Regions from separate parts of the Paenarthrobacter sp. AMU7 genome, predicted to be linked through region 1. Evidence: predicted binding sites of a transcription regulator. Region 1 holds the regulator's gene; the other holds the start of a gene.

Region 1 (9,249 bases):
GCCCGTGCCAGCTGGACCGATACCAAAAATCACCGTGTTTGCGTCGATGGCATCCACGTAGTTCTTCTGGTTCAGTGTCTTTGGACGGATGGTCTTGCCGCGGCTGGAAAGGATGTTGTGGGTCAGCACATCAGCCGGGTTCTGCACCGACTGGGCCCTCAACAGGGACACCAGCTGCTGAAGGATGTCCGGGCTCACCACGGTCCCTTTCGCCACAAGCCCACGGACTTCCTCCAGGAGGCGCATGACGCGGGGAATGACGGTGGAGGGGCCGGTCATGGAGAGCTCGTTGCCGCGGACATGGAAGCTGACATCCTGGAATTGTTCCTCGATGTACCTCAGGGCTTCGTCATGGCTGCCCAGCGAGTGAACCATCTGGTCGGAGTTGTCGAAGGTGACGACTTCCGTGCGTGTGCCCGGTAATGTGTGCGGGAACTCGTTGGGCGGCTGGTTGCCGTTTCCGGTCCTGAGCCGCCCGTTCAAAGATTCACTCATAGTGCTGGCCCGCGGGCCTTTTCTCCTCCGGTTGGTCTGTAATAACGCCATCGATTCGACATTCTCGGCGGACTTTCGTTGCCCGCGTTGATGCCGGAATGTCTCCAATCCTACGCCAGCCCGCCCGCGATGAACCTCCCCCGGCAGCCTCATTCGGCACCCTGGGGCTGATGCGGACATTTTGTCTCAACTCGGCATCAAGCCGGTATCAATCATGTTTCAGTTGGCGCCCTCCCCCGGAAACCCGGCCGACCGCCGTCGACGATGTGCCAAGCTGGCATTGCGGGTGAAAACACGACCCCGCACCCCAGCCGACAAATGGCTGCCAAACCATGCAGGGCAGGACAGGAAACCCATCAAGAAAACAGCCAGCAACGATCATGGCGCGAATAAGCGGACCAAGTCCGCTGTTGCCGTGCCGGCGATGCTCGCTGTCCTCCTGCTGACCGGTTGCATCGCCAACGGTGGCGGCACCCAAGCCACCTCCACCCCGCCGCCGCTGACCGTCCAGGAAGCCCCGGCCAGCAACGCCCCGCTGGAAACCACCCAGGCCTCCACAAAGATCCCGGTCTACTGGATCGGGCGGAGCAAGGAAGAGGTCTACCTTTACCGCGAGTTCCGGGACATCTCCGGCGACGGAAATCCTGTAACCACCGCCCTGAAAATCATGATGGCGGAAAAGCCGTTGGATCATGACTTCTTCACTCCCTGGCAGGAACCCGCCAACCTGGCCACGTCCATTTCCGGCAAAAACGTCATTACAGTCGATATTTCCCGCGATGCTTTCAACTCAAACCTGGACGCCGGCATGGCGCAGCGTGCAGTGCAGCAACTCGTCTACACGGCAACGGCCGCAGCTTCGTCTTCAGGGCTCATCAATTCAGGCCAGCAGATCCAAGTGGTCATCCTGGTTGATGGCCACAAGGACTACATGGCGTTCGGGCAAGTGCAGCTGGGTGAGCCGATGACCCGCGACGCCTCCTTGGTTGCCCCGCTCTGGATCATCGATCCGCAGGAAGAGACCACCCTGCCCACAGGACTGGTCAAGTTCAACGGGCGGAGCACTGACAGCTCCAAGCCCATCGCCTGGCAGGTACTGCAGGACAATGGCAAGGGCGAAAAGACCAGCCTTCTCACGGGCCAAACGCAAGCCACCGGCGAACCCGGGCAGTATGGGTTGTTCACTTTTGGCGCGACATTGAAGGCCGGCCAGTATGAGGTACGTGTTTCCCAGGTGGACAGCGCCGGAGACACCATCGCGACAAGCACCGACACGCGGCTGTTCAGGGTCGGGTAGCTGTTCACGGTCGGCAGCTGCCCGGAGCCTGAAGCGGACCAAAGCCGCCCGGCTGCACCGCTACCAGCGGTCCAGGATGTCGCTCGCAAGCACGACGGCGGCAGGTCCCGCCGTCGACGACCTCAAGACATGATGCCCCAAGAGAGCCGTCACGGCGCCGGCATCACTGAGCCGCGTCACTTCGCGGGGCGAGATCCCACCCTCGGGCCCCACTATCAACAGCACCTCGCGGGGTGAGGTGGCCTTGGTTGCCGCCAGCTCTTCAAGAATGGTCCGCAAAGGATTCTTGGCGTCTTCATGCAGGATGATGGCAAGGTCAGACTGGGCAACGGCTTTCGCCAGGGACCCGGTGTCCACCATGGTCCGCACCTCGGGGATCCATGCCCGCCGGGCCTGCTTGGCGGCGGCAGCAACCACTGATTCCCACTTCGCATGGGCCTTTGCTGCGCGATCGCCTTTCCATCGAACAATGGAACGCTCTGACTGCCACGGGAGCACAGCGTCGATTCCGAGCTCCGTGGCCGTTTCGATGGCAAGTTCGTCGCGATCGCCCTTGGCCAGGGCCTGGACCAGTACCAGCCGGACGTCCGGCTGTTCTTCAAAGGCCATGTCGGAGGCAGTGACGACGAGGCCGGCGGGCCCGGCCGCGGCGACCGTGCCGGTCAACCGCGCGCCGGCACCATCGGCTATGTCAACGGGCTCTCCCACACCAAGTCGCTTGACCGTAACCGCGTGCCGTGCCTCTGGACCTTCCAGCACGAACGTGCCGCCGGCTATGACATCGCTGAGGCTGCCGGCCGACGTGAAGAAAACGGGGTTGCTCACCGCTACAGGTTACCGAGCTTGTCCCGAAGCTTGGCGAACATTCCGCCGCTGGCCACAAGCTTTCCTTCAGTGAACTGCTCCCCGCGAAGCTTGGCGAGCTGCTGCAGCAATTCTTCCTGCGCAGGATCCAGCTTGCTCGGCGTTTCAACGTGGAGGTGTACCTTGAGGTCGCCACGGCCATAACCACGCAGGTGCGTGACGCCCAGGCCCCGAAGGGTGATGATCTCCCCTGACTGGGTTCCGGCCTTCACATCAATGTCCTGTGCGCCGTCGAAAGTATCCAACTGCAACTCCGTACCCAGCGCTGCGGCCGTCATGGGCACGCTGAGGGTGGCATGGAGGTCGTCGCCTTCGCGCATGAACATGGAATCGTTGTTGACGCGGATCTCCACGTAGAGGTCGCCGGACGGGCCGCCTGCGGGTCCTGCTTCGCCTTGGCCGGACAACTGGATGCGCGTACCGGTGGCAACACCGGCAGGAACCTTGATGGTCAGGGAACGGCGACTGCGGATGCGGCCTTGGCCGTTGCACTCATTGCAGGGGTCTTTGATGACCGTTCCGAAGCCCTCGCAGGAACCGCAGGGGGCAGCGGTCATGACCTGGCCAAGGATGGACCGGACAGCGCGCTGGACCTGGCCGCTGCCGCCACAGATGTCACAACGTTCCGGGTGGGTGCCCGGTCGGCAGCAGCTGCCGTCACAGGTGGGGCAGGTCACGGCCGTGTCCACTTCGAGCTTCTTGTTGACGCCGAAAACGGCGTCCTTCAGGTCAATGCGGACACTGATAAGTGCGTCCTGGCCGCGTCGGACACGGGAGGCCGGCCCGCCGTGACCGCCGCCACCAAAGAACGTATCGAAGATGTCCTGGAACGCGAAGCCCTGGCCGGAATATCCGCCGCCAAACCCGTTGTCCGTTCCATTCTCATTGCCGGTGGCGTCGTAGACGCGGCGCTTCTGGGGATCGGACAGCACCTCATAAGCATGGGTCACGGCCTTAAACTGCTCCGCGACATCCTCACCTGGGTTTACGTCCGGGTGGAGTTTCCGCGCCAACTTGCGGTACGCCTTTTTGATCTCTTCCCCGGTGGCTTCCGGCGAGACTCCCAAAACGTCATAGTGGCTGCTCAAAGTCGGTATCTCTTCCTTGTTGTACTGCGGATGTTTCTTCGGGACGGCGTTCAGCCGCCAAGAATGCGTGAAAGGTAACGGGCCACGGCCCGGACTGCGGCCATGGTAGTGGGGTAATCCATGCGGGTTGGGCCCAGGATCCCCACCTTGGCACCGGAACCGTATCCGGTGGCCACAACGGAAGCCTCAGCCAATCCGTCGTAGGGATTCTCCCGGCCGATACTCACGGTGACGCCCCTGGGGTCATCCCCCATGTCTGACAACAACCGAAGCATGACAACTTGTTCCTCAAGGGCTTCCAGCACCGGACCGATGCTCAAGGGGAAGTCCACGTTGGACCTGGCGAGGTTGGCCGTACCGGCCATCAGGATGCGTTCTTCGCGGCTGTTGTCGCTCAAGGCCTGCAGTCCGTTGGCCAACGTCTGGGCCAGCCCCCGAAGCTCCGGCGGACACAGGGCAATCACCGACGGAAGCACCTGCGGCAACAGGGCCAGTTGCGTCCCTGCGATGCTGCCCAGGAAGCGGGATCTCAATCGCATCAAAGCGTCGTCGCCCACGTCCGAACCAGCGTCGATGACCTTCTGGCTGACGCTGCCGGTATCGGCAATCAGCACCACCAACACTTGTTGTGGTGCCAACAGGACGAACTCAACATGCCGTACCAAGGCGCGGTTGGAGTGCGGATACTGCACGACGGCGACCTGGTTGGTCAGTTGGGACAGGAGCCTTACGGTGCGCTCCAGGATGTCGTCTACATCATCAGGGCCTTCAAGCAGCGAGTGGATGGCCCTCCGCTCGGCGGCCGAAAGGGGCTTGACTTGGGAGATGCGATCGACGAAAAGGCGGTAGCCCTTGTCGGTGGGAATGCGACCGGCACTGGTGTGGGGCGCTGCAATGAGGCCTTCTTCTTCCAGAACGGCCATGTCGTTACGGATGGTGGCGCTTGAAACTCCAAGATGGTGCCGTTCAACAAGGGCCTTCGATCCAACAGGCTCCCGTGAATGCACGTAATCTTCAACGATGGCACGCAGCACTTCCAATTTGCGTGGCTCACTCATTGCTCCACCTCCTGACGACTGCCGTGGTCTCTGAGACCGGTTCCACTTAGCACTCAACATGCCCAAGTGCTAACCAGTCTAGTATGAGCCAACCCGTTGCTAGCATTGAACTTTCCTTTCCCAAGCCAGCACAAACCAACACTGAACAATTCAACCCAGCACAAAAGGTAGGAACTCCTTGGCTTTCGACACGTGGGGTCCGCAGGATCTGTCAGCTCCCGCCAAACGGCAACTGCCGGAGGTAGCTGTACAACGCGGGATGGTCCTCGAAGATGTCCAATCAGGCTGGGTGGGCGAAGTCACCCGGGTGGAGAAGACCGGCGGCATGCACATCGTGTCCCTCGAGGACAGGCGGGGGAAGACGAAGTCGTTCCAGCTCGGATTTGGCTTCCTGCTCGAGGGGCAGCCCATCCGCTTGATGCCCCCGGCCCCCCGACAATCGACGCCGCCCGTTCAGGCCGGTCGCACGGCGTCGGGTTCGGTGAAGGTTGAAGGACAACGCGCCCAGGTGGCCAAAGCCAGCCGCATTTGGGTGGAGGGAAAACACGACGCCGAACTCGTCGAGAAAGTCTGGGGCGACGATCTTCGCGTCGAGGGCATTGTGGTGGAGCCCCTGCACGGAGTCGATGACCTCAAGTCGGCAATCTCCGCCTTTAACCCCGGGCCCGGCCGGCGCCTCGGCATCCTGGTGGACCACCTCGTGGCCGGCTCCAAAGAGTCCCGCATCGCAGCTGACGCCATGACTGTGCCCGGCGCCGCAGGAAACGTCCTGATTGTCGGCCATCCCTACATCGATGTCTGGCAGGCCATCAGGCCCAAAGTTCTGGGAATTGAGGCCTGGCCGTCCGTACCCCGCGGAACCGACTGGAAGACCGGGATTCTCACCGCCTTCGGGTGGCCTCACGAGACCGCTGAGGATGTAGGACTGGGCTGGCAACGTCTTCTTGGTGCGGTTCGCAGCTACGCCGACCTTGAGGCCTCGCTGCTGGGCCGCGTGGAGGAAGTCATCGATTTCCTCACAGTTCCCTGACCTTTGGCCTCAAAGCAGCGGCAACTGACGTGTCATCGTGGCGTTTGTCCCGGGAAGCCTGCCGGGGCCGGTATTCTGGGACAGCAACACCGCACTATCTTTACAGCAAAGGGAACACACCGTGGCAGAGAACGCTCCTGAAGAACCGGGCAGCGCCGCAGGCCAGCCCCAGTACCATGGCGCGCCTGCAAATGCGCTGCCACTGACCGCCAGCGAGGACAGGCAGTGGGCTACCTTGGCACACTTTGGCGGTATTCTCGGATGCCTGCCATCTCTCCTGATCTACTTGATCTTCCGTGACCGCGGACCGTTCACGGCACAGGAATCCAAGGAGGCGTTGAACTTCACGCTGCCTCCCACCATCGCTGCGGTTCTGGCCAACATCCTGGTGCTGTTGCCGGTAGTAGGCAACATCTTTGCTGTGATCGCCACTGGCATCTGGGTAGCCCTGACATGCTTCTCCGTCTCAGCCGGAATCCGCGTCAACCACGGCCAGCCGCACCGTTACAAGCTCAACCTGCGCTGGGTCAAGTAGCCCTCCCCCAGCCAGCCATTCAAGCGGCTGGGGGTTAGTCGGGGAGAATCCTCCGGACTACGGCGTCAGCCAGCAGCCGGCCCTTCAGCGTAAGGGTCAACCGGCCTTTGAACGCTTGCACGGGATCAACCAGCTCGTCGGCGATCAGCCCTGCCATTGCATGGCGGCCAACCGCGTCCAAGGCATCTACTTCAAGCCCTGTACCGAGCCGTGCTTCCAGCATGATGCGTTCGACTTCCCGGGTTTCGGCGTCGAGGGTCTCCCGGCCTGCCGCCGGTGAGCTTCCCGCACCCAACCGTCCTGCGTACGCTGTGGGGTGCTTAACGTTCCACCACCGGACACCTCCTACGTGGGAGTGCGCACCGGGGCCGATGCCCCACCAGTCATCGCCGCGCCAGTAGGCCAGATTGTGCCGGCACGCTTGATCGGGTGTCCGGGACCAGTTGCTGACCTCGTACCAGTTCAAACCAGCTGCGGAGATCAACGAATCAGCCAACTCATATTTGGCTGCATGATCGTCGTCGTCAATTCCGGGCACTTCGCCGCGGCGGATCTGGGCCGCCAACTTGGTGCCGTCCTCCACGATCAATGCGTAGGCGCTGACGTGGTCAGGCTCGTAGGACAGTGCTGTTTCAAGGGACAACCGCCAGTCCGCCATGGACTCCCCCGGCGTACCGTAAATAAGGTCCAGGCTCACCGCGAGTCCGGCCTCACGGGCCCACTGGACCACGAGCGGCACACGACTGGGGGTATGGGTCCGGTCAAGGACCTTCAACACGTGCGGCACAGCCGACTGCATGCCAAACGAAACCCTGGTGAATCCGGCATCGGCCAGCACCTTCAGGGACTCAGGGGTTACGGAATCCGGATTGGCTTCGGTGGTTACCTCGGCACCGGGCTCAAGCCCCCAATGGTCGACGGCGGCCCGCAGGATTCGTGCAAGGTCTTCCGCGGGGAGGAGCGTGGGCGTACCGCCTCCAAAGAAGACTGTGCTCATGCGCCGCCGGGGCACCCCTGAGGCCTCCAGTGCCAGAGCCGCGAAGTCGAGTTCGGACACCGCGGTTGTGGCGTAGGCATCCTGGGAGGCCCCGCCGCCAAGCTCGGTGGCCGTATAGGTATTGAAGTCACAGTAGCCGCAGCGAACGGCGCAAAACGGGATATGGACGTAGAGCCCGAAGTTGCGGTGCTCGACGCCATCCAGCACCTGCGGGGGAAGTACTCCGTCCGCAGGCGCCGGATCGCCCAAAGGTAGGACGCTGGGCATCTACTTCTTGGCCTTGTCCTTGGACTCGTCGGTGGTCAGTGCTGCGATGAATGCTTCCTGGGGAACCTCCACGCGACCCACCATCTTCATGCGCTTCTTGCCTTCCTTCTGCTTTTCCAGCAGTTTGCGCTTACGGGTGATGTCACCGCCGTAGCACTTGGCAAGAACGTCCTTGCGGATGGCCCGGATGCTCTCACGGGCGATGATTCGCGATCCGATGGCTGCCTGGATGGGCACCTCGAACTGCTGCCTCGGGATGAGCTCACGGAGCTTGCCGGTCATCATGACACCGTAGGCGTAGGCCTTGTCGCGGTGGGTGATGGCACTGAAGGCATCCACTTGTTCGCCCTGCAGCAGGATGTCCACCTTGACGAGGTCTGCAACCTGCTCGCCGTCGGCTTTCCAGTCCAGCGAGGCGTAACCACGGGTTTTGGACTTCAGGAGGTCGAAGAAGTCGAACACGATCTCGGCCAGCGGAATCCAGTAGCGGAGTTCCACTCGGTCCTCGGACAGGTAATCCATGCCGCGCATTTGGCCGCGGCGGCTTTGGCAGAGTTCCATGATGGAACCAACAAACTCGTTCGGAGCCAGGATGGTGGCGGAAACCATAGGCTCGCGAACCTCGGAGATCTTGCCCGTGGGGTACTCGCTGGGGTTGGTGACATGGATGACCTTCTTGTCCTCCAGTGTCACCTCGTATTCCACGTTGGGAGCCGTGGAGATGAGGTCCAGGTTGTACTCACGTTCAAGGCGCTCACGGGTAATTTCCAGGTGCAGCAAACCGAGGAACCCGACGCGGAAACCGAAGCCCAGCGCTGCGGACGTCTCGGGTTCGTAAACCAGTGCGGCGTCGTTAAGCATCAGTTTTTCGAGGGCGTCGCGGAGGACAGGGTAGTCCGTCCCGTCCAGCGGGTAGAGACCTGAGAAGACCATCGGTTTGGCGTCGGCGTAGCCGCTGAGCGACTCCGAGGCAGGCTTGGCCAGGTTGGTGACAGTATCGCCAACCTTCGACTGGCGGACGTCCTTCACGCCGGTGATCAGGTATCCCACCTCGCCGACCCCCAGGCCCTTGGATGGCGTGGGCTCCGGAGAGCTGACACCAATCTCCAGGAGCTCGTGGGTTGCCCGGGTGGACATCATCTGAATGCGTTCGCGCGGGTGGAGCATGCCGTCCACCACGCGGACGTACGTCACGACGCCGCGGTACGTGTCATAGACGGAGTCGAAAATCATGGCGCGGGCCGGCGCATTGGGATCGCCAACGGGAGCAGGAAGGTCGCGGACAATTTTGTCCAACAGCGCCTCAACACCCACACCGGTTTTGCCGGAGACCTTGAGGACGTCCTCGGGGTCACCGCCAATGAGGTTGGCAAGCTCTGCCGCGTACTTCTCGGGCTGGGCAGCCGGAAGATCGATCTTGTTCAGCACAGGAATGATGGTGAGGTTGTTCTCCATTGCCAGATACAGGTTGGCAAGGGTTTGGGCCTCGATGCCCTGGGCCGCGTCCACCAGCAGCACTGCGCCCTCGCAAGCGGCGAGCGAGCGGGAAACCTCATAGGTGAAGTCGACGTGGCCGGGAGTATCGATCATGTTCAGTGCATAGCTGTTGCCATCAAGT
Region 2 (20,958 bases), 670 kb from region 1:
ACGGACCGGCGCGCCATTTTGGAACCGTACGCCACGGGTCTTGGTGCCGCCGATATCGAGCCCGATGACCGTTCCACTCAAGGCCTCCGATGGGGCAGGGGAATGCTGGGCAGAGTCAAGATTGTTCACCGTGAAAGACTAGCTTGGAGCGCCCGGAGGAGAAACTGTCAATGCCACATCCCCTGTTCAACACACCGTTTATTGCTGCCCCCATGGCGGGCGGAACCTCCACACCGGATTTGGCTCGGGCCGTTCACGAGGGTGGTGGTCTGGGTTTCCTCGCTGCCGGCTACAAGAGCGCCGAGGCCATGTGCGCCGAGATCGCAGCGGCCAGGTCCCTCGGCATTCCCTTCGGCATGAACGTCTTTGTACCCGACCCACGCCAGCTCCCTCCCGGCCCGGAGGCAGTGGAAAGGCTTGAGGCCTACCGGGCAGAGCTTGAGCCTGAGGCCGCCCGGTACGGCGTGGCCTTGCCTCCCTTGCGCCTTGATGACGACGACGCCTGGCAGGACAAAATCGACGCCCTCCTCGCGGACCCGGTGGAGTTCGTCAGCTTCGCCTTCGGTCTTCCTGGCAAACAGGTGGTGACCGCGCTCCAAAAGGCCGGAACGACCGTCATTTCCAGCGTGACCAGCGTCGCTGAGGCCTTGGCTGCCGCCGAAGAGGGTCCGGACGCCCTCGCCGTCCAGCACACTTCCGCGGGCGGACACACGGCTGCCTTCCTGCCGGGCACTCCGGAAACAGCGGGAGCCCCGGGAGCCGGAACCCCGGCAGCCCGGACGACGGCGGAACTGGTCGCCCAGGTGCGTGCCGCCGTCGGAGTTCCCCTGATCGCGGCAGGGGCCGTCATGGACGGCCGCGGCCTACGGGAGGTGCTGGCGGCTGGGGCGTCAGCGGCCCAAATCGGGACCGCCCTGGTTCGGACTGACGAGAGCGGTGCCCGGCAGGCGCACAAGGATGCCTTGGGCGACCACGTGTTCACACAAACCGCCATGACCCGGGCCTTCACCGGGCGCATGGCCCGAGCCCTGGTCAACGATTTCGTCCGCGACCATCAGGACGCACCGGAGGGCTACCCTGCCATCCATCACCTCACGGCACCGGTCAGGGCGGCCTCCTCCGCGGCCGGCGATCCGCAGCGGCTCAACCTCTGGGCAGGGACGGGTTGGCAACGGGCCCGGGAAGGGTCAGCGAAGGATGTGGTCAGGGAGTTCCTGAGCGGGCTCTGACGAGTTCCGCGAGCAACTCTCCGCCCTCGGCGACCACCAGTTCACGGAAGAGCCGCACAGCGTCCGGTTCGAAGCTTCTCTCCCGCCAGGCGAGGCCGATCTGCCGAAACGCCAGGTCGGATTCGATGGCCACTTCAACCAGTCCAAGTTCGGCTTTGGGCAGGAACTGTCCCGTGCCTGAACCGGGACCGGCGGGCGGAAGGATGCTGAACCCCAGTCCGGCCGAAACCAGCCCGCGGGCCGAGGTGGATTCCTGGACTTCAAAGGCGATCCGCGGGCGGAAGCCCGCCTCCCGCAGGAGTGCCTCGCCGAGTGCCCGCAGGCCAACTCCGGCTGGAAGCGTGATGTAGGGGTCGTGGCGCAGCTCTGAAAGGTGCACGCTGGCCCGCGCGGCAAGGGGGTGCCGATAGTGCAGGACCACCCTGAGTGGCTCCCGGTAGAGCGGAAGGGAACGGATGCCTTTGCCTTCGGGCGCAATGGGTGCGGTCAGTGCGAAGTCCATCTCGCCGCTGGCCAACTGCTGCAGGCAATCGTCGCGGGGGCCTTGCCAGAGTTCGAACACCGCATAGGGGTGGAGCCCGCGGAACGCGCTGATGAGCAGTGGAAGCGTCGCCTCTCCGAACGTGTGTTGGAAGGACACACCGATCCGGCCCCGCACCACGTCAGACTCGTGCCTGACCCTGTCCAGGCCGGCCTGGAAACTCTCCAGCGCTGCTTCGATGTAGGGCAGAAGTGTTCTGGCCTCGGGGGTGAGCCGGATGCCGCGGCCGTCGCGGATCAGCAGGTCCGCTCCTACGATTGCACTGGCCCTGGCCACTGCACGGCTCACTGTCGACTGTGGAACGCCCAGGATCTCCGCTGTTTCGGTCATGTGTTCCGTGCGGCCAAGTTCCGCCAGGACAGGCAGGAGCGGAAGAAGCTGAATGAGCTGGTGGTGGTCCGGCTCCATGGTGTTCTCCCTTCCGCCTTCCGCAGCAGCCCGCCGCCAAGGTGCCGGTCCCGGATTCATGCTGTGATGCATCAATTATAGGCAACCCATGCATTGGAAAGCTGAGTCTCTGGCGCCCTACCCTTGCCGGGTGACCAACACCATTGCCAGCGGCAGCACAGAAACGTGGGACGGCCATGCCAGGGGTTCCCGCGGATACAGCCGGATTCTCGCAGCGCTGGCTCTTGCCGGAGTTGCAACCTTTGCCCAGCTGTACTCGACACAGGCTGTCCTGCCCCTCATGGCCCACGACCTCAAGATCACTGCAGCCGAGGCCGCACTCAGCATTTCCCTTGCCACCGCAGGTCTTGCCATCACCGTGCTGCCGTGGTCGTTCGTGGCGGACAGGATCGGCCGCGTGCGCGCCATGGCCATTGGCATCGCCGTGGCAACGCTGCTGGGGCTGCTGGTTCCCCTGGCGCCCACCGTGCCGATGTTGATGACGCTGCGCACGTTGGAAGGCATGGCTTTGGGCGGCATCCCCGCCATTGCCATCGCGTACCTCAACGAGGAGGTGACCAAGGTCCACACGGCGTTGGCGGCCGGGACCTATGTAGCCGGAACTACGTTGGGCGGCTTGGCCGGGCGCCTGGTGGCCGGCCCAGTGGGCGAGCTCTGGGGCTGGCGTGCCGCGACCCTTGCCGTCTCCTTGCTGGCCACTGTGTCCGCTGTCTTGTTCCTGGTCCTCGTGCCCAGGCAGCGACGCTTTAGTCCAGCCCCGGCGCTGGGATTCCGGGGTGCACTCAAGACGTTGAAAGGCCACTCGAGCAATCCCAAACTGGTGTCTTTGTACCTTCAGGCCTTCCTGCTCATGGGTGGCTTCGTAGCGGTTTACAACTACCTGGGGTTTCGACTGCACGCAGATCCGTTCCGGCTCCCTGCAACTGTAGTGAGCCTGATCTTCCTTGCGTATCTGTCCGGCACTGTCAGCTCACGGTGGGCCGCTGGACTGACCACGAGGTTTGGCAGGCGCAACGTCCTGGTGGCCGGAATTGCCATCATGTCCGCGGGGCTGGCGCTGACCTTGGTGGAGAACCTGGCAGCCACCCTCGCCGGGCTGGTGATTTTCACAGGCGGCTTCTTCGCCGCCCACAGTGTTGGTTCAGGCTGGACGGGGGCCATCGCCACGACGGGCAGGGCGCAGGCGGCATCCCTGTACAACCTGTCCTACTACCTGGGCTCCAGCGTGATCGGCTGGGCCGGCGGCCTGGCCTTCCAGGCGTTTGGCTGGCCGGCCTTGGCGTTGAGCGTCATCGTCCTTTCGTGCACGACGGCGGCAGTCACCTTGATAGTGCACCGCACACCAAACCAAGCCCGCTGATTTCCAGCCGCCTGCCCCTAGAATCAGAGGCATGACACAGGTCACGAAAAGCCGGGAACTGTCGTCACCGGAGCGTTTGCAGGCGTTTACGGATGCCGTGGTGGCGATTGCTTTGACGTTGTTGATCCTCCCGCTGATGGAGAGCGTGGGTGAGCTTGCAGACCACAACGGCACCACGGCCGAATGGTTGGCCGAAGAACAGTACGCATTGCTCGGATTCGTGCTGAGCTTTGTCCTCATTGCCGTGTTCTGGGTGCACCACCACAAGCTCTTCCGCAGCGTCAAGCACGTTGACCCGGGCCTGCTGTGGCTGACTGTGGCCTGGATGTTCACCATCGTGGTGATGCCGGTCGCCACATCCCTCTCCACCCAGATGCCCTCCGACTGGGCCCAACCGCTGATCTACATCGGCACCCTGTTTGCCACCAGCCTCATGCTCCTCCTGGCCCGCGCGTACTTGCGGTCACACCCCGACCTCCACACCATGGGAGATGCGGAATCGGCGTCAGGAATTCGAGCGAGTGGCATCATTTCCGGGCTCTTCCTGGCAGCCCTGGTTCTGGCCGTAGCCATTCCGGGTGCAGGCAACTGGCCCCTGCTCCTGATGCTGCTCAGTGAGCCACTCCAACGGCTGGATCGGCGACGGGCCCGCCGCGCACGGGTAAAGCAATAGTCACCTGAAGAATTCACCGATTAGGATGGATGGAAGGCAATTTCAGGAGGATCCGTGAGCAACCCCACGAAGAATGTTCGGTCAGGCACGGGCAGCGCTGAGCCGCTGGACGCGATTGATGAACGAATCCTCGCCGCGTTGGTGGATGACGCCCGGATCTCGAACAAGCAATTGGCAGAGCTTGTGGGGATCGCCCCCTCCACGGCCCTCATGCGGACCAGGGCTCTTTCCGAACGCGGAATCATCGAAGGCTTTGAGGCCGTGTTGAGCCTGCCGGCCATCGGCCGCTCCGTCCAAGCCCTCATCGCCGTCCGTCTCCGCGCCCACGACCGCGATCAGATCGACCGTTTTACGGCCCGCGTTCCCAAGCTTCCGGCGGTGATCTCCACTTTCCACACCACCGGTTCCGTTGACTACTTGCTGCACATCGCCGTCGCCAATACCGATGACCTCCGCAACTGGCTCCTGGACAACCTCGCCACGGATCCCGTAGTGGGCCACACGGAAACCACCATGGTCTTCCAGCACATCCCGGGCAATCGCGGACCGCTGCCGGAGTAGAACGACCAGGCGGCGCAGGTCAGGAACGCACTGCGCTCCGCAGCGAGATTGCCGCCAGCGTCAGCGCCGCAACGCCGCACAGGGCCGTGAAACCCACGACGGCGGCCTGGAGCCCCAGTGCCGAGACAGCCAGTCCCAGCCCGATCACCGGAACGGCACTACCCAGGTACGTGATGACGTAGACGGTACTGATGACCTGGGCGTGGCGGGAAGCCTCAACCTTTCCGGCAACTTCGTTGAAGACCTGCCGGAAAGCAATGCCTTGACCCATGCCCGCCGTGACGCTCGCAGCCACCAGCAACCACGGGCTTGACCATGCGGCCGCAGCGCCCACCAGGACAACCGAGACCCCCAGGACCGCCAACGCCACGGGCACAACCCAACGGCCACGGGTACCCAAAAGCTGGCTCAGCGCCGAGGCGCCCAACGTGACTCCTGCCAGCAAGCCGATCAGCGGCCGCGAATCTGCATGGACCACACCGGCGAAGTACCCCGGCGCCAATGACAGGCAGAAGCCGAACACTGCGAAGCTCAGGAACCCGGTGGCAGCTGCCATCCAGAAGGCTCCGCGGGCATCACGGGAGATGGAAGGCTTCCGTGGCGCCAGGACCTTGAGGGGTTTCGGGCCCTCCGCCGGAGCGATGGCAGGCCTGGCTTTGAGGAGCCACAGGGGAATAAGGGCAGCTATCAGCACCGCCGAATGGACGTAGTACGGGGTGCGCGTGGGGTCCGGCAAAAGTGACAGGAGGCCACCGATTGCGGGGCCTGCCGCCACACCACCTGCCGAGGAGAGCAAAGTGAATCGGGAGGCCCACTCAGGCCGCTGGGGCAACAGTTCACGCAAGGCAGCTGAGCTGGCTCCGGTCGCCAGCCCCACTGCCACTCCCTGGAGTGCCCTCCCCATGGACAAGGCAACCAGTGTGTCCGCGTTTGCAAAAATCACACCACCCACCAAACCGACCAGGACAGCCAACACCAACGCCGCACGACGCCCGATGTGGTCCGACCAATGTCCTGCCACCATGAGGACACCCACCAGTGCAAGGACGTAGCTGGAGAAAGCAACTGTCACGTCCAGCGATGTCATACCAAGCCTGGCCTGCAGCAAGGGATACAACGGAGTGGCCAGGTTGGCGCCTACCAGCAGCGTAAAGATGACGACGCCGGTCAACACCAACCTGGCGGTGGTGGAGGCATCCCATCCCCAGCGGTCGGCGGTAACCGGACGCATGCGGAGTTCGCTCAAGACAGTCATTTCCATGCCTTCGGGCTCGGTGGCCGGGCTGATTGGTTCCTTGTGGGAAGCGCAGTCCGACTAAGTATTGGTGGCAACAGAATGCAGCAGGATTGATCTGAACATGCTGCAATAGTTTGAGAATTGAGCAAAAGACTCAAACTCGAATGACCCAAGTGAGCTGGAGTGACCATTTGAACACCCTCGACCCTATGGACCTGAAGATCCTCCTGGAACTCATCAAGGATCCCCGGATCCAGATCGCCGAGTTGAGCGACACCTTGGGTATTGCACGCAACACTGCCCAGAGCCGGGTCAAGCGCCTCCTCCGGTCCGGGGTGCTGCACGCCGCCGGACGGGAGGTAGACCTCGAAAAGGTGGGGTACGACGTCGTCGCTTTCGTGACGATCGAAGTCACCCACCGCGAACTCGACGGCGTCATTGGTGCGCTGCGCTTGATCCCCCAGGTCCTGGAGGTCCACGAAATTTCCGGCCGGGGCGATCTCTGGTGCCGGGTAGTGGCAACCGACACCCACAACCTGCAGTCGGCACTGCGATCGGTCCTCCGCACCAAAGGCGTGATCCGGACGGAAACGGTGTTGGCCCTGCATACTCACATCCCGTACCGGACTGAACCACTGATCGAAAGGATGTCTGCCGCGCCAACACGGCCAAGGCTTGAGAGTCAGAGCCCCGGGTCACAGGCCCGAACCGACTAGGATTTCAGGAATGGATTGGCTCTCACACATCTCCCAGATCAACTGGTTCGCTGTACTTCTGGCCTTCGTTTCAAGCATGGTCATCGGCTTCGTCTGGTACATGCCGGCCGCCTTCGGACGCAGGTGGATGAAAGCGATCAACAAAACCGAAGACGACCTCAAGAATATTGAGGGCGGCGCCGGCATCTGGGTTCCCATGATGGTGGCCGCAGCGCTGACCAGCATTCTCCTGGCGGTCCTCATCAGCGCGCTGGAACTCAACACTTTTTGGGCCGGCGGATTCTTCGCGCTGATCCTGTCCTTGGTGATCCGCGCCGGCGGCCACGTCATCCACAACGGCTTCGCGGGGCGCCCCTCCGCGGTGACCGTCATCGATTCCGGCCACGACATCGCGGCCATGACCATTGCGGGCGCCATCATCGGAGCCATGCAGTAGCGTTCAACCAGTGACAATCATTGATAACGCCGTATACGTAGACGGCGTCCGCACAGCAACCCCGCACAGCCTCGAGCAGACGTTTGAGACCTTGGCGGAACACGGCGGCATGGCCTGGATCGGCTTGTACCGGCCCACGAAGGACGAGATGGCGGCCGTCGCCCAGGAATTCGGCCTCCACGAGCTCGCCGTGGAGGACGCCGTCTCGGCACATCAGCGGCCCAAGCTTGAGCGCTACGACCACAACCTGTTTACTGTCCTCCGCCCAGCCAGGTACCTCGATGAAACCGAGACAGTGGAGTTCGGCGAGCTGCACATCTTCACCGGACCAAACTTTGTGGTGACCATCCGGCACGCTGAGACCGGTGGGGTGGCCCGGGTCCGCCACCGGCTGGAGACACGACCGGACCTTCTCTGCCATGGGCCCGAAGCCGTGCTCTACGCTCTCCTGGACCAAGTGGTGGATGACTACGCGCCGGTAGTGGCAGGTCTTGAGAACGACATCGATGAGATTGAAGACCAGCTCTTCAGCGGCGACAGCACCGTGTCGCGCCGCATCTACGAGCTCGCCCGTGAAGTGATCCAGTTCCAACGGGCCATCCAGCCCCTCCCGGACATGATGGCCCTGCTGGAAAAGGGCTTCGAAAAATATGGCGTGGACATTGAGTTGCAGCGCTCCCTGCGCGACGTCGAGGACCATGTCCAGCGCGTCATTTCCCGCGTGAACTCCTTCCGGGATCTGTTGCAGAACGCGCTGACCCTGGATGGCACCCTGACGGCCAACCGCCAGAACGAAGCCAGCGCCGCGCAGAACGAGCAAGTCAAAAAGATCTCCTCCTGGGCTGCCATCCTCTTTGCCCCCTCCTTCGTGGCCGGCGTGTATGGGATGAATTTTGACCATATGCCGGAGCTGCATTGGGACTTTGGCTACCCCCTGGCGGTGGGGCTCATGTTCGGTGCAGCCCTGCTCATGTACGTCATTTTCAAGCGCAAAGGCTGGCTGTGACGCCACTGTCGAGGCCTGCTCCCCGCACTGCGCGGGACACTGTCCGCGCTTTGCTGGCGGGGATGGAGCACGACGCCGGACGGGCGGGTTTTGCGCTTGAGCCAAGTCAGCGACAGGCGGCCGAGCGGTTGGCGGCCTTCGGCGCCCAACTGACGGGCCGTCGTCGTCCGCTTTCCCGCAAGGCGCCGCGGAGCCTGTACTTCCACGGACCGGTGGGCCGCGGCAAGACATGGCTGATGGACAGCTTCTACGGACAGCTTGACGCCCGGAAACGCCGTGTCCACTTCCACGACTTCTTCCGCAGGCTCCATGCGGGAACCCACGTCTTTGAGGCCAACAGCGGAACTGCCATTGAGCAGTCCGTGGATGCATTGCTGGATGGCATCGACGTGCTGTTCTTCGACGAATTCCATGTCCATGACGTTGGCGATGGCATGTTCATTGCCCGGTTGTTGCGGTCTGCTGCGCAGCGCCGTATCCCCCTGGTGGTGACCTCGAACTACGCCCCGGACGACCTCCTGCCCAATCCCCTGTGGCACGACCATTTCCTGCCCACCATCGAGGCCATCAAAGAGATGATGGACATCGTGGAGATCGAGGGGCCCACGGATTTCCGCCGTTTTCCCGCCGCTGGAACTGCCCCTGCCGAAGGGTTTGCCGCGTTCCGCTCAGGTCGGATCGTCTCTCCCGGCACGCCCGCACAACTGGGGCGCCTCGGTCTCTTCCGGCCAGCACCATCCCAAGGCCGCGTTTTGCAACCGACAACCCAGCCGATTGTGGTCAGGAACTCCGACCCCGATGTGCTCTGGGTCGGTTTCGAGGAGCTCTGCGGTGGGCTCACCTCAACAGCGGACTTCCTGGTGTTGGCGGAGACCTATAAAACGTGGGTGATCGACGACGTTCCCTCCCCTGCAGGAAACGATTCGGCATCCGCACCCTCATGGCAGCGGTTCAGCAATGTGGTGGACGTGCTGCACGACCAGGACATCACGCTGTTCCTGATCGGCGAGGGACCGATGGAATGGGACATCGACGCATCCGGCAGTGATCTTTCGGTTTTGCCGGTGGATCTGGCGCGGATAGCGAGTCGTTTGTCCCTCTTGGGACGGTCAGAGCACCACGATGGCGTGGACAGTGCTGTCCACAGTGAAGAGGCCGCCGGAAGCTAAGCTTCCGACGGCCACAGCATGGTAAGGGTCCGGCCTTAGATGACACCGCCGGCTGCGGACGGTGCACTGGCATCGTCGCCGCCATCGCCGACCGTTTCGCGGGCGACGTAGTTCTCGATGTCGAAGAGGTTCTCAGCCCGTTCCGTGATGTTGAGCAGCGTGGTCATGGAAGCAACTTCCTCAACCTGCTCCTTCAGGAACCACAGCATGAACTGCTCGCCCAAAGCATCTCCCTCTGCACGGGCAACGCGGAACATCTCTTCGATGTTGCGTGTGACTTCCTTTTCCTGCTCCAACGCCAACGCGATGGGCTCCTTGGCGTTGGAAAAGTTGTTGCGAACAGGGGCGATGCCCGGGATCTCAACGTGCACATTGCGGTCCAGCATGTACTGGACCATCATCATGGCGTGGTTTCGCTCCTCGAGCGACTGACGGTAGAAGTGCCGGGCGAGCTGAGGCAAGTCTTCGCCATCAAAGTACACAGCCACTGCGATGTATTGCTGGGAGGCTGCAAACTCATTCGCAACCTGGGCGGACAACAGCTCATTGAAAGTCTTCTTAGCCATGGCTCGATCCTACAGGCGGACAATACCGGTTCCGGTGGTGAGATTCGCCACTGCTCAGGGCAGCAGCAGACTGATCCACACACCCGCAGCGGCCGCCACGACGCTGACTGCCATGGTCCCCAAGCCGTTGATGACCGCCAATGCTGTACGCCCGCTTTGAACGAGCCGGATGGTCTCAAGGCTGGCGGTGCTGAAGGTGGTGTAGCCGCCCAGGAAGCCCGTACCGAGGATGAGCAACAAGGACTCCGGTGCCTGGCCACGCATGACCAGGCCCGCCAGGAAACCCAGCAACAGGGAGCCCGAGACATTGATGATGACGGTCCCCCATGGTAAGGCAGTCTTCAGGCGTGCACGGACGAACCCGTCCACCACAAACCGCACTGCCGCACCCAGCCCACCGGCCAGTGCAAGAAGGATGACTGTCACGAGCGTCGTCCGGCTGCCCGCCGGTGATGCCAGGCGCCCAGCCAAATTCCAGCGGTGGCAGCGGCGGCCCCGCCCATTAAGCTCGCAGCGAGGTACCCCGCAGCGGCTGGAGCAGCTCCAGCTGTGAACAGGTGCACCGCGTCCAGGGCCAGCGTGCTGTAGGTGGTGTAGGCGCCCAGGAAACCCGTGCCCAAGGCGAGCCGCAGGACCCGGCGATTGCCGACGTCGGGCCCCCGGCGTGAAAGTCCCTCCAACAGCGCGCCCAACACCAGAGCACCCGAAAGGTTGATGACCAAGGTGGGAAGCGGCCACGCGCCGGGCGCTGGGATGACCAGCCCCAAACCGTACCGTGAGAGTGCTCCGAACACCCCGCCGGCTGCCACGATCGCGATGAAACCCCAATGGAGGTGGACGGGGTTATTGGCCTCAGTCGTCGTCATCGTCAGTGGGGACCCTGGGATTGACGGGGACAACGAGCACCGGCCGGGCCTGGCGGTGGAACAGGTGCCGCGCCACCGAGCCTGCCGTCAGTTCTTTCAATGCAGCAGCCAGTTTGTGCTCCCGGGTACCCACCACGATCATGGAGGCTCCAATGTCCTCAGCCTCACGGGCCAAAGCGCGGGCGGGTTCCCCGGCCAGATGGACCAGCGACCATTCAACGCCGTTGCCGTCCAAGTGGTCATGAAGGGTTTGCACCAGTGATTCGGGGATCCTGTGAAGATCCGCATCAATGCCGTCCGGATCGATCGGCGCTGCCGGCCCTCCGGTGCTGCCGTCCACCGGGTACACCGTGACGTCTGCATAGGCGCACACCAGCGGCAGCCGGGCACTGGCCGCCACAGTCGCTGCTTGTTGGAGGACCACTGGATGCTGCCCCGGCATGACGCCTACCAGGATGGGGCCGGCCGCACTGGTGGAAGCCTCGGAACGCGGGGCGGGAGTCTCTGTCACAAGGAAAGTCTACGGCGCGGTACTGGAGCCCGCGGTTGTTCTCAGGACAGTCGCCGGCCCGACCACAGGCCGTAGAGCAACGGGACCACTGAGCTGATCATCAGCACATTGCCCAGTCCGGGATCGTCCGTCCGCAGAACGGCTCCGGCGATCAGGAGAGCGCCGAAGATCAGCGCCGCCACTGCACGCCGCGCCGTCAGGATGAGACTCGCCATCTGCCGCTCCAGGCGCCGGTTGCCCACTTGGAGGGATCCTTCTTCCAGTCTCGAGACCAGCCCGTCCAGCCTCTTGGGCAGGCGAAGGGCGATGGCGGCGGCTTCGAGAGTTTGGGACGCGACATCGTTGATCAGGTTGCCGCGCTCGTCCCGCAGAAGTTGGGCCGCATATGGTTCCACCGAGTCCCACAGGTTGAAGCGGGCATCCAGAGAGCTGCACACACCCGACGTCAGGGACATGGCCCTGATAATGAGCAGGAAATTCTCGGGTAATTGGAAGGGCAGTGAGCGGATCACGCTGCCGAATTCAGTGCCGAATTCACGGAACTCCCGTGGGTCAACATCGCGAAGCTCGGCGAAGCCCATGCCACCGAAACGCGCAAAGAGCTGCGTCATCGCCCGCTCAAGCTCTGCGGTATCGGCTGACTGCATCAGCACCCCTACATCGCTGATGGCGGTGACCAGTCCTTTGCCGTCACGAGAGGCAGCGGCGATCAGGAGCTTCCGTAGGCCGCTTCGCGTCTCCACGGGAACCTCGCCCATCATTCCGAAGTCTATGAAGGTCAGTTTCCACGGATGTTCACTGGAAGGATCATTGGCCGGAGTAACGAAGATATTGCCGGGATGGGGATCGGCGTGGAAGAAACCCTTGGTGAACAACTGGTCAAACATCACCGAGGCGAAGACCGGTGCCACTTCGGTGGGGTCTATGCCGGCCAGGCGAAGCGAGTCCGCGTCCGTAATCTTGATGGCCGTAACGTCTTCGAGGGTGAGCACGCGGCGGGTGGTCCGCTCCCACACCACGGCCGGAACGGTCACCCGGGCGTCATCGGCGAAGTCAGCAGCAAACCGCTCTGAATTGGCCGCTTCATTCAAGTAGTCGATTTCCTCGAGGCTGGTCTGCGCGAATTCCTTGATCAGCGCAAGAACGTCTGCACGGTTCGAAACGAGGCGGATGCGGCTGAGCCAGCCTCCCACTTTCCGCAAGGCAGCGAGGTCGACGTCTACTATTTCGGCGATGCCAGGCCGCTGCACCTTGAACACGACACTGCTGAGACCGGTGTCCTCGGCGTTACCGGAGAGCAGTTTCGCCCGGTGTGCTTGTCCCAGTGAAGCTGCCGCGATGGGAGTCTCCTCGACCGAAGCAAACACTGCCTCCAGGGGAGCCCCAAGTTCGGCCTCAGCCAAGGCCCGGATGGCGTGAAAAGGGACAGGCGGAACTTCGTCCTGCAGCCCCTCCAGCTCCGAGGTTATTTCCGGCGGCAGCACATCGAGCCGGGACGACATGAACTGGCCCACCTTGATCATCAGCCCGCCGAGCTCCACCGCGAGGCCATGAAAACGCCGGGCGAAGCGCCGCATTCTGTTGGCGAGGTTCCGTTCAGTCAGCCTGCGCAGGCCCACTCTGGGCAGGAACAGCTCGAACCACCAGGTCACCGCCAAATGCCATGCGGCGAATCGCAGGATTCGACGATAACGGGCACGGGGGTTCCCAGCTCCCCTCAGGGAATCAGCCCGTTCGCGCCGAATCGACGTCACCCCTTCAGTCCTGGGCGAGGATCGAGTACAGGCGGCGGCGTGCCTCCTCAAGCACCGTTACAGCCTCCTGCACTTGCTTGGGTGTCCCGGTACGGCCGACCTGCGCCGCAGCCTGCGCCAGGTCCACACCGGCCTTGGGCAGTGCAGCGAAACCCGGGCTCGATGACGTTCCCAGGGAATCCCATGGCGCTGACGTTTCGGAACCAGCCACGTCCTCCCGGCCCGCTTCGGTCAGGGAGTAGATTTTGCGCCCGTTGGACTCCTCGGCACTGACGAAACCTTCGTCCGCCAACAGCTGCAGGGTGGGATAGACGGAGCCGGCACTCGGCTTCCAACTACCGCCGCTGCGCTCTTCGATTTCATGAATGATCTGGTAGCCGTGCATGGGACGCTCAGCAAGCAGGGCAAGGATCGCCGATCGCAGCTCGCCCCGGCCCGCACGGGTTCCGGAGCGCTTTTCGAACCGGGAACGGAACTCCTCAACGGCTTGCCACATGCCGTCCAGGTTGTTGCCCATGAATCCGTTTGCAGGGAATGAATTGTGCATCAAGCTCACCTCAATCAGTCGCGAACGATACTAAACGATAGTTAACGATATACCTTCACGCGGCTTGGGAACAACGGAGGGATGGCCGGTTCATGCTGGCGGGTATGGCTGCGCTGACAAACGACGGAAAGGAGATGAGGTGTTTGGCCATCGAGTTCCTTCGTCGCAGGATGGGCTATGCCCACCATCCTCGTCGATGACTCCACTCCGCGGAAAGACCCTTTAGCGCAGGGCCGGACAGCACTTCTGGGTGATGCCGTCCGGCCCCAGCCGCGGAACCTTGGGGCAGCCCCGGCGAACGAGGGGGATCATTGGCCGTTGCGTGGGATCCGCTGGGTTCAGTAAAGATGAGTCGGGGTTCAGGCACACGAGTAGTTGGTACTCGTCTTTACTTGTGCTTGAAAGATCCACTACTTGCCGGGCACGATAGCTGGCGGGCTTTCTGCTGTGTGGAGCTAAGGAGATTCGAACTCCTGACCTCTTCGATGCGAACGAAGCGCTCTACCAACTGAGCTATAGCCCCTGGACCAGACCGTAACCGTCCGGCCAGTGTCCCTAGGCTACAAACTTTCGCGGCGCTTTTCCAACCACGACACGAACGTCTCCACGCCATCCTTTTGCCCGGGGATCAGGTTGTTGCCGGATCGCAGGAATGCACCCATCGCCCCAGGCAACGGCACCTCCACAATCGTTCCCCGCGCGCCGGTAACCGCCTTCCATGACTCCGCCATCTGCCGCATGGTGAGCACTTCCGGACCACCCACCGTACGCAGGCGGTGACGTTCAGGAGAGGCGCTCTCCATGGCAGCGTCCAGCAGTGCCCGTGCAACGTCAACTGGCGAGATGGTCTGGAATCTTGTGCGCTTGAAGACAGGAATGAGGCGCACTTTGGCCCCGGCAGCGAAGATCATTGCCACCAATCCGTGAAACTGTGTTGCGCGAACCACCACGGTCTCAAGCGGAGAAGCAGAGTACTTCCGCTCTTTCCCAACCTTAGAGACGTAATACGAATAACTGCTGAGGTCGCAGTTAATGATGGACAACGCCACCGCCCGGCCGACCCCGGCACGGTGAGCCGAGGCAAGAAGGCGGGCACCGCCGTCGGCGAATTCTCGTTGGGCTTTGCCGAACTGAGCTTCAAGGCAGTCAATCACGACGTCGACGCCCTCCAGTGCGCCCGCCAGCCCTTCTCCTGTGGTGACGTCGCCCGCAACGTAGGTGGCGCCGTCGTGACGCTTCTCCGAGCCGGGAGGCGGCACGTGGCGTGACAAAGAGGTCACCTCATGACCCGCATCCAGAGCAAGCCGGACAACCTCGCGACCCACCTGGCCGGTACCGCCTGCTACGCAGATACTGGCCATGCGTGGCTAGGCGCGGCGGCGCTGCAGGACGTCGTCCAGGTTACTGAGCGCGCTCTGCCCCTTGGCGGAGACGGCAGCAGATGCCTCGGCCTGCTCAGCACCTTGCTTCAGGACGGGCTTGCCCACGGGTTTGGGAGCCTCAGGGAGGTCCAGCGGCTCGGGGGCCGGCCTTGAAGCCTTGGCGGCTTCAACATACGTGGGCTTGGGAACTGCAACAGGCTCCCAGCTGGCACCTTTGGAATCGGTTGCTTGCGCTGATGTGTCTCCTGCGGCAACGGCAACCGCCAAAGCAGCCTGGCGAAGCTCAACAGCGGACAAGCGCGCAGCTTCACGGCTGGTGGCTTCGGCGTCGAAAACCGTGGTTTCCTTCGCTTCCACTGCTGGTTCCTTGGGCAAGTAGCGTGCGGGCGTCGGGATGGGCGCTGCCTGCGCCGCACGGCGTGCCCGGCGTTCGCGAAGATCCCTGAGAGCGAGCTTCCGCAAGGTGACGACGGCGAGCACCGCACCGATGAAGGACACCAGCGGCAACCAGAATGACCCGACGCCAAAGGTGAGGAGGATGCCCGAAACGGCCGCCGTCACCAGCAAGGCAAGGCCTGCCAAGGCCAAAGTGAGCCGGGCATAGCGGATGGTGAATGGAGTGGTGGGCGCTTTCCGCACGGACGACTCAGCCGCGCGGGATTCCTGGGGCGACGCCGGTGCTTTGCTGTGCATGGTCTCCATCGGTTTCTCCTGCTGAGGTGCCAAAATCAGTACCACCCCTGCCTGCGGTTCGTCTGGTTCGTCGTCGATTGCCCCTGCTGGAACAGCGGCCGTTTGGACTTGTTGGCGCCTGTTCCGGAGAACGTAGGGCGCCACCCAGACCATCCACAGCGCAACAGTGACCACGAGTATCACTGAGCTGCTGAGAGGGAAGTCCACATTCAAAACCGTAGAAGCAAATCACCGGGCGCGGCGGCATTGCGGCCGGTGTGTCGTCGTCGAGTCCTCAAATGACTGGATATACGGACAAAATGGCCTATGACCTGCCCATTTATCCTCTGAGCCACCGACGCAGCAGACCCTCAGGAACCTCGTCCGATGTCAGGGCAAAGGACCGGTGGTCAGCCCATTCGCCGTTGATGTGCAGGTACCGTTCCCGATACCCCTCATCCCGGAATCCAAGCTTCTCCACCACCCTCAGGCTGGGGGCGTTTTCGGGCCTGATGTTGATCTCCATGCGGTGAAGGCCCAACACCTTGAAGCAGTGGTCCGTTGCCATGGCCACCGCCGTCGGAGCAATACCGTGCCCGGCCCGCTCCTTATCCACCCAGTACCCCAACGTGGCCATCATGGCCGATCCCCAAATGATGGAGGAAACGGTCAACTGCCCGACGATGAGAGGCTCACGGAATCCAGGGGTCCGCTCGACAATGAGGAAAGGCAATGCCGTGGACTGTCGGGCTTGGTTGTTCAGCGAGGCCACCATCTGCCGATAACTGGGCAGGCGCCCACCCGGTGCCGGGTTGGACGCCTCCCAGGGAGCAAGCCATTCGCTGTTCCGCGAACGGACTTCAGACCACTCCCGCTTGTCGCGGTATCGGATGGGGCGAAGAAGCAGGTCTCCGCTTTCCAGCGTCACCGGCCAGATCGCAGAACCGTACATCCTGAGGTTACTTGGGAAGCGAAGCAGTGAAGGTCGGCAGCCACTCACGCAGTTCAGGACCGAGGTCCTCGCGTTCGCAGGCCAACTCGATGCAGGCCTTGAGGTAGCTGAGTTTGTCACCGGTGTCGTAGCGACGGCCCCGGAAAACAACGCCGTACACGCCGTAGCCTTCACCTTCGCCGGCTGCCAGCACCTCGAGGGCGTCGGTCAGCTGGATCTCGCCACCACGGCCCGGCTCGGTCTTTTCGAGAACATCGAACACTGCCGGATGCAGCACGTAGCGCCCGATCACGGCAAGGTTGGACGGCGCTTCTTCCGGAGAAGGCTTTTCCACCAGCTGCTTAATGCGGACGTAGCCGTCTTCACCGATCTCCTCGACGTCGGCGCAACCATAGGCACTGATCTTGGAGGGCTCCACCTCGATCAGGGCAACCACGGAACCGCCGGTCTTTTGCTGGACGGCGATCATGTCGCTCAGGAGGTTATCCCGGGCATCGATCAGGTCATCGCCGAGGAGTACGGCAAAAGGCTCGTGCCCGACGTGCTGCTTCGCACGAAGGACAGCGTGGCCCAGGCCGTTGGGGTCGCCTTGGCGAACGTAGTGGATGTCACCGAGGTTGGTGGCGGATTGGATGGCCTCAAGCTTGGCGGTATCGCCCTTTTCGGCCAGCGTCGCTTCCAGCGCCGGCACACGGTCGAAATGATCCTCCAGGGCGCGCTTGCTGCGCCCAGTGATCATCAGGACGTCGTGCAGGCCAACCTTGACCGCTTCTTCGACGACGTACTGGATGGCTGGCTTGTCAACCACGGGCAGCATTTCCTTCGGCATCGCCTTTGTTGCAGGCAGGAAACGGGTACCAAGACCCGCTGCGGGGATGACGGCCTTACGGACAGCATTGTTATCGAGAGTCACCGGACTAATGTAACGGAAGGAATACATCATCGGCTAAACCCTCGCCGCGCCGGGACAACATTTCTGTGGACTGAACCGCAGCTTTTGTCGCCGGACCGGCATCAGACGAACCTCACGATCGGACATCCATGGCATCGAAGGAAGACATCCGCAGCAGCCGCCGGCTCCAAAGGCGCGCCCTCTCCCCCGAACAGATCGCTGCTGCCGGTGCGTCGATCGCGCAGCATGGAACGGAATGGGCGGCTGCAGCTTCCTCCGGCACGGCGGCCACTTTTGCCGTCTATGTAGGTGTCGCGTTTGAGCCACCCACCATGCCACTCATCCATTCCCTGCACGAGGCCGGACACAGGATCCTCCTTCCCGTGTGCGAGCCCGGCCGGCAGCTGAGCTGGGTCTATTGGACCCCGTCGACAGTTTTCGTCCGTTCCTCCTACGCCCCTATCGACGAACCTGAGGGCGAACGCATGGAAAGCCAGGTGGTGGCCGGCGCGGCGGGGATCTTCATGCCAGCCACGGCAGTGGACAGGGATGGCAACCGGATCGGCCAGGGCGGCGGTTACTACGACCGGCTCCTCCATGGGCTCGACGATTCCGGCCAGCGGCCGCCCACCATTGCGGTGGTGTACGACGCCGACCTGTTGCCTTCAGGTTCAATTCCCGCCGAAGCATTCGACCGCCCCGTGCGGGAAGTGCTGACTCCCTCCGGGGTGGTCCATCTCGACGAGAGAGCCCCGTGAGGTCCCGCACATCCACTGGCGCATGCACTGTAGACCGATGATAGAATTGGCACTCAGGCCCTGCGACTGCTAATGCGAAGCGAAATCTCCGCCGTTGCTGCACAGGACCTGACCTTTGTCCTGAAGGAGGAACTCAGTGCCCACATACGCATACGCCTGCAAAGACTGTGACCATGCCTTTGACATCGTCCAGTCCTTCTCTGACAGCTCCCTGACGGAGTGCCCCGAGTGCAAGGGCGCCCTTCGCAAGAAGTTCAACAGCGTCGGTGTCGTCTTCAAGGGCTCTGGTTTCTACCGGACTGATTCCCGTGATGCCAAGGGCAGCACTGTTTCAGCCGCACCCGCCGCCGCGCCGTCCGCTCCCGCAGCCGCCCCGGCACCGGCAGCTGCAGCAAGCTAACTTCCCCACTTTTCCACATAGCGCTTCAGGCCGCTGTTATCCGGCCTGTCCGGCTGGCTAACGTGGCGGCATGCCACAACAGTCTCGAAGCGCCCTCCTTGCCCGCGCCCGGCGTTCAGCGTCGCCTGCCGGCCCTTGGCCCCCGGACCCGTTTGGTGCGGGAGGGCAGTCGTCCCGGCCCCGCAAAAATGCCACAAGCTTTCACCGGCAGCTGAATTATTCAGCCCGCCAAGGCAGAAGGCAAAGGATCGGCTCCTGGATCGCCCGCAACCGCCGTCTCACTGTTGCCCTCCTGCTGTGCCTGGCCGCCGGCATCGCCGTCCAACAGCTGACTCCGGCTTCGGAGCTGCGAATCAGTGTCATGGTGGCCGCCCGTGACCTCCCCACGGGAACCACTCTCACAGAAGCCGATTTCACCCGGGTGGGAGTGCCCCAGGACCTCGCCGTCACCGGAGCCCTCTCAGATGGCGGGGACCTCACAGGCAGACAGTTGGCCGCTCCCTTGAGCCGGGGGCAGATCCCCACTGAGTCCAGCCTCCTGGGTCCCGGGCTTCTCACTGGATCACCCGTGGGCACCGCAGCCGTTCCCCTGCGGATGGCCGACCCGTCGTCCATCCAGCTCCTCTCCCCCGGCCAGTTGGTCACGGTGGTCCTCACGGCAGCCGGATCCTATGACGAATCCAGGGAAACACAAGTACTCGCCGGTCCCGTCCCCGTGCTCTGGACCTCAGCCCACGGGGGCAAGGCAGGCGAATGGCTGGGCACCAGCGACACCGAAGGCTTGGTGGTGGTTGCTGCGGATCCACAGCAAGCAGAAAAGCTTGCCGGCGCATCAACGCACGGCAAGCTTTTCTTTGTTTTGGTCAACCCGTGATGGGTGGTTCAGATGGCGGTGGACGGTTAGCCCCAGTGCGGCGGCTTTTGTTCCTTAAGCCACTGCTCATGGTCGTAACCGGACTCATCGCCCCAGCGCCGGGGATCGTCTTCCGCTGCTTTGGTGGGCAGAATGCCACTCACGCCTGGTTTGGCTGCGGCGGCCGTGGCGTCCGCAGTTTCTTCAGTGGTGTCGGCGCCTGGCGCGGAGGATTCGGTCTCGGATCCGCCTTCAGGACCAGTTGCTTCTTCCATCAGTGGTACTTCTTTCCCGTTCTCTGCTTCGCTGTCTGCATCATCGGCAGCGTCGTCAATCTGGTCTGGTGCCTGCCGTGCCGGACTTGGAGCGAACGTTTGCTGCCCCTTGTCCACACTCAATTGTTCAACGTCCATGTCCAGGAAGCCATGCTCAGGCGACGTCGACCGCGGAATGTGATTCTCCAGCCCAAGGTAGGAGCCGATGCGATCCGCGCAGGACGAAGGATCAGTGAAGACCTCAATGGTCCACAGGGACATGTAGCGCCATCCCATGCGCTCCAGCAGCTGCGGACGCAGCCGGCTGCGTTCCCGGACGCTCATCCGCCGGTAGCGTTCAGTGCCATCGGATTCGATCGCGACAGGTGTGGGGATTTCTGCTCCCTCCCGGCCGATCGTGTGGACGGGATCCGCCGCAGCTGCGATATCCAGAACGCCGTCGTAGAGATGCCAGACCCGGGCTCCACGGGCCCGCAGGCGTTCTCCAAGGTCAGCAACCAAGGGATCCTCACCGAGCGCCTGCTCACTGGCAACAGCACGGGACGCGGGTGTACCGAGGTTGCTGTTTCCCGAGAGTTCCCGGTCCAGCAGCTCGTAGAAGTCCACTGCACCATGAGCCAGCCGATCGAGGTCAAGGTCCTCGGGACGGAAGCAGCTCAGGACGTGCATGGAACGCCGTGCTCGGGTCATGGCCAAAGCGAAACGGTTCCGGCCACCCTCAGCGGACAGCGGACCGAACGAATGGAGTGCCCGGCCATGTGGTGTGCGGCCGTAGCCAAGCGAGAAGATCACGTGGTCCCGTACCAGGCCTTGGGCCCGCTCCAGATCCACCACACGGAAGGACTCGGGACCGGCGCCAAAGAACGTGGACAGCAGGGGGTGGTTGGGCAGTTGAAGCCTGATGGCCTCGCCGATGCGGGCAGCATGGCGCAAGCTGGCAGTTACCACCGCCAGGGACGTGCGGGGACGCAGCCTTGCGTGTTCGAACACAAGGTCCACCACGCGATTGACCTCGGCAGTGACGGACTCGACGCCCTCATGGTCAGCACCCGGAAGCCCGGTGCCATCGGGGATGTACTCCACCAGGATGGAACGGTCCAGTCCCGTGACAGAGTTGCCGTCGGGCAGGCGGCGCAGGCCACCGTCGTAGTAATTCTTGCTCAGCTGAAGGATCAAGTCCTCGTCTACGGCGCG

The links. The regulator HrcA, encoded in region 1, represses chaperone genes, less so after heat shock. The targets are predictions, from matches to a motif close to TTNGCACTCGNNNNNNNCGAGTGCNAA.
Region 2: a site for HrcA is predicted at 18,283-18,309, ahead of ABQM86_RS14695 (FmdB family zinc ribbon protein). Genes of this name have one in related genera too.

Annotation. Positions count from the first base shown of each region.
Region 1 covers NZ_CP165735.1:2,513,371-2,522,619, forward strand. Annotated here, with positions in the region: gene ABQM86_RS11480 (PhoH family protein) at 1-495, opposite strand, end outside; gene ABQM86_RS11485 (GerMN domain-containing protein) at 920-1,792, shown strand; gene ABQM86_RS11490 (16S rRNA (uracil(1498)-N(3))-methyltransferase) at 1,853-2,617, opposite strand; gene dnaJ (molecular chaperone DnaJ) at 2,620-3,744, opposite strand; gene hrcA (heat-inducible transcriptional repressor HrcA) at 3,795-4,802, opposite strand; gene ABQM86_RS11505 (DUF3097 domain-containing protein) at 4,981-5,832, shown strand; gene ABQM86_RS11510 (DUF4870 domain-containing protein) at 5,954-6,367, shown strand; gene hemW (radical SAM family heme chaperone HemW) at 6,402-7,631, opposite strand; gene lepA (translation elongation factor 4) at 7,632-9,249, opposite strand, start outside.
Region 2 covers NZ_CP165735.1:3,173,994-3,194,951, forward strand. Annotated here, with positions in the region: gene ABQM86_RS14575 (N-acetylglucosamine kinase) at 1-129, opposite strand, end outside; gene ABQM86_RS14580 (nitronate monooxygenase) at 171-1,229, shown strand; gene ABQM86_RS14585 (LysR substrate-binding domain-containing protein) at 1,204-2,178, opposite strand; gene ABQM86_RS14590 (MFS transporter) at 2,309-3,538, shown strand; gene ABQM86_RS14595 (TMEM175 family protein) at 3,570-4,211, shown strand; gene ABQM86_RS14600 (Lrp/AsnC family transcriptional regulator) at 4,266-4,772, shown strand; gene ABQM86_RS14605 (MFS transporter) at 4,792-6,027, opposite strand; gene ABQM86_RS14610 (Lrp/AsnC family transcriptional regulator) at 6,174-6,725, shown strand; gene ABQM86_RS14615 (DUF1761 domain-containing protein) at 6,736-7,161, shown strand; gene corA (magnesium/cobalt transporter CorA) at 7,172-8,167, shown strand; gene zapE (cell division protein ZapE) at 8,164-9,336, shown strand; gene ABQM86_RS14630 (ferritin) at 9,372-9,902, opposite strand; gene crcB (fluoride efflux transporter CrcB) at 9,957-10,328, opposite strand; gene ABQM86_RS14640 (CrcB family protein) at 10,325-10,768, opposite strand; gene ABQM86_RS14645 (universal stress protein) at 10,755-11,279, opposite strand; gene ABQM86_RS14650 (ABC1 kinase family protein) at 11,321-13,033, opposite strand; gene ABQM86_RS14655 (PadR family transcriptional regulator) at 13,038-13,580, opposite strand; gene ABQM86_RS14660 (hypothetical protein) at 13,758-13,925, shown strand; tRNA gene ABQM86_RS14665 (tRNA-Ala) at 14,031-14,103, opposite strand; gene ABQM86_RS14670 (SDR family oxidoreductase) at 14,141-14,941, opposite strand; gene ABQM86_RS14675 (hypothetical protein) at 14,948-15,829, opposite strand; gene ABQM86_RS14680 (GNAT family N-acetyltransferase) at 15,975-16,586, opposite strand; gene galU (UTP--glucose-1-phosphate uridylyltransferase GalU) at 16,594-17,529, opposite strand; gene ABQM86_RS14690 (5-formyltetrahydrofolate cyclo-ligase) at 17,628-18,236, shown strand; gene ABQM86_RS14695 (FmdB family zinc ribbon protein) at 18,373-18,636, shown strand; gene ABQM86_RS14700 (Flp pilus assembly protein CpaB) at 18,707-19,510, shown strand; gene ABQM86_RS14705 (AAA family ATPase) at 19,537-20,958, opposite strand, start outside.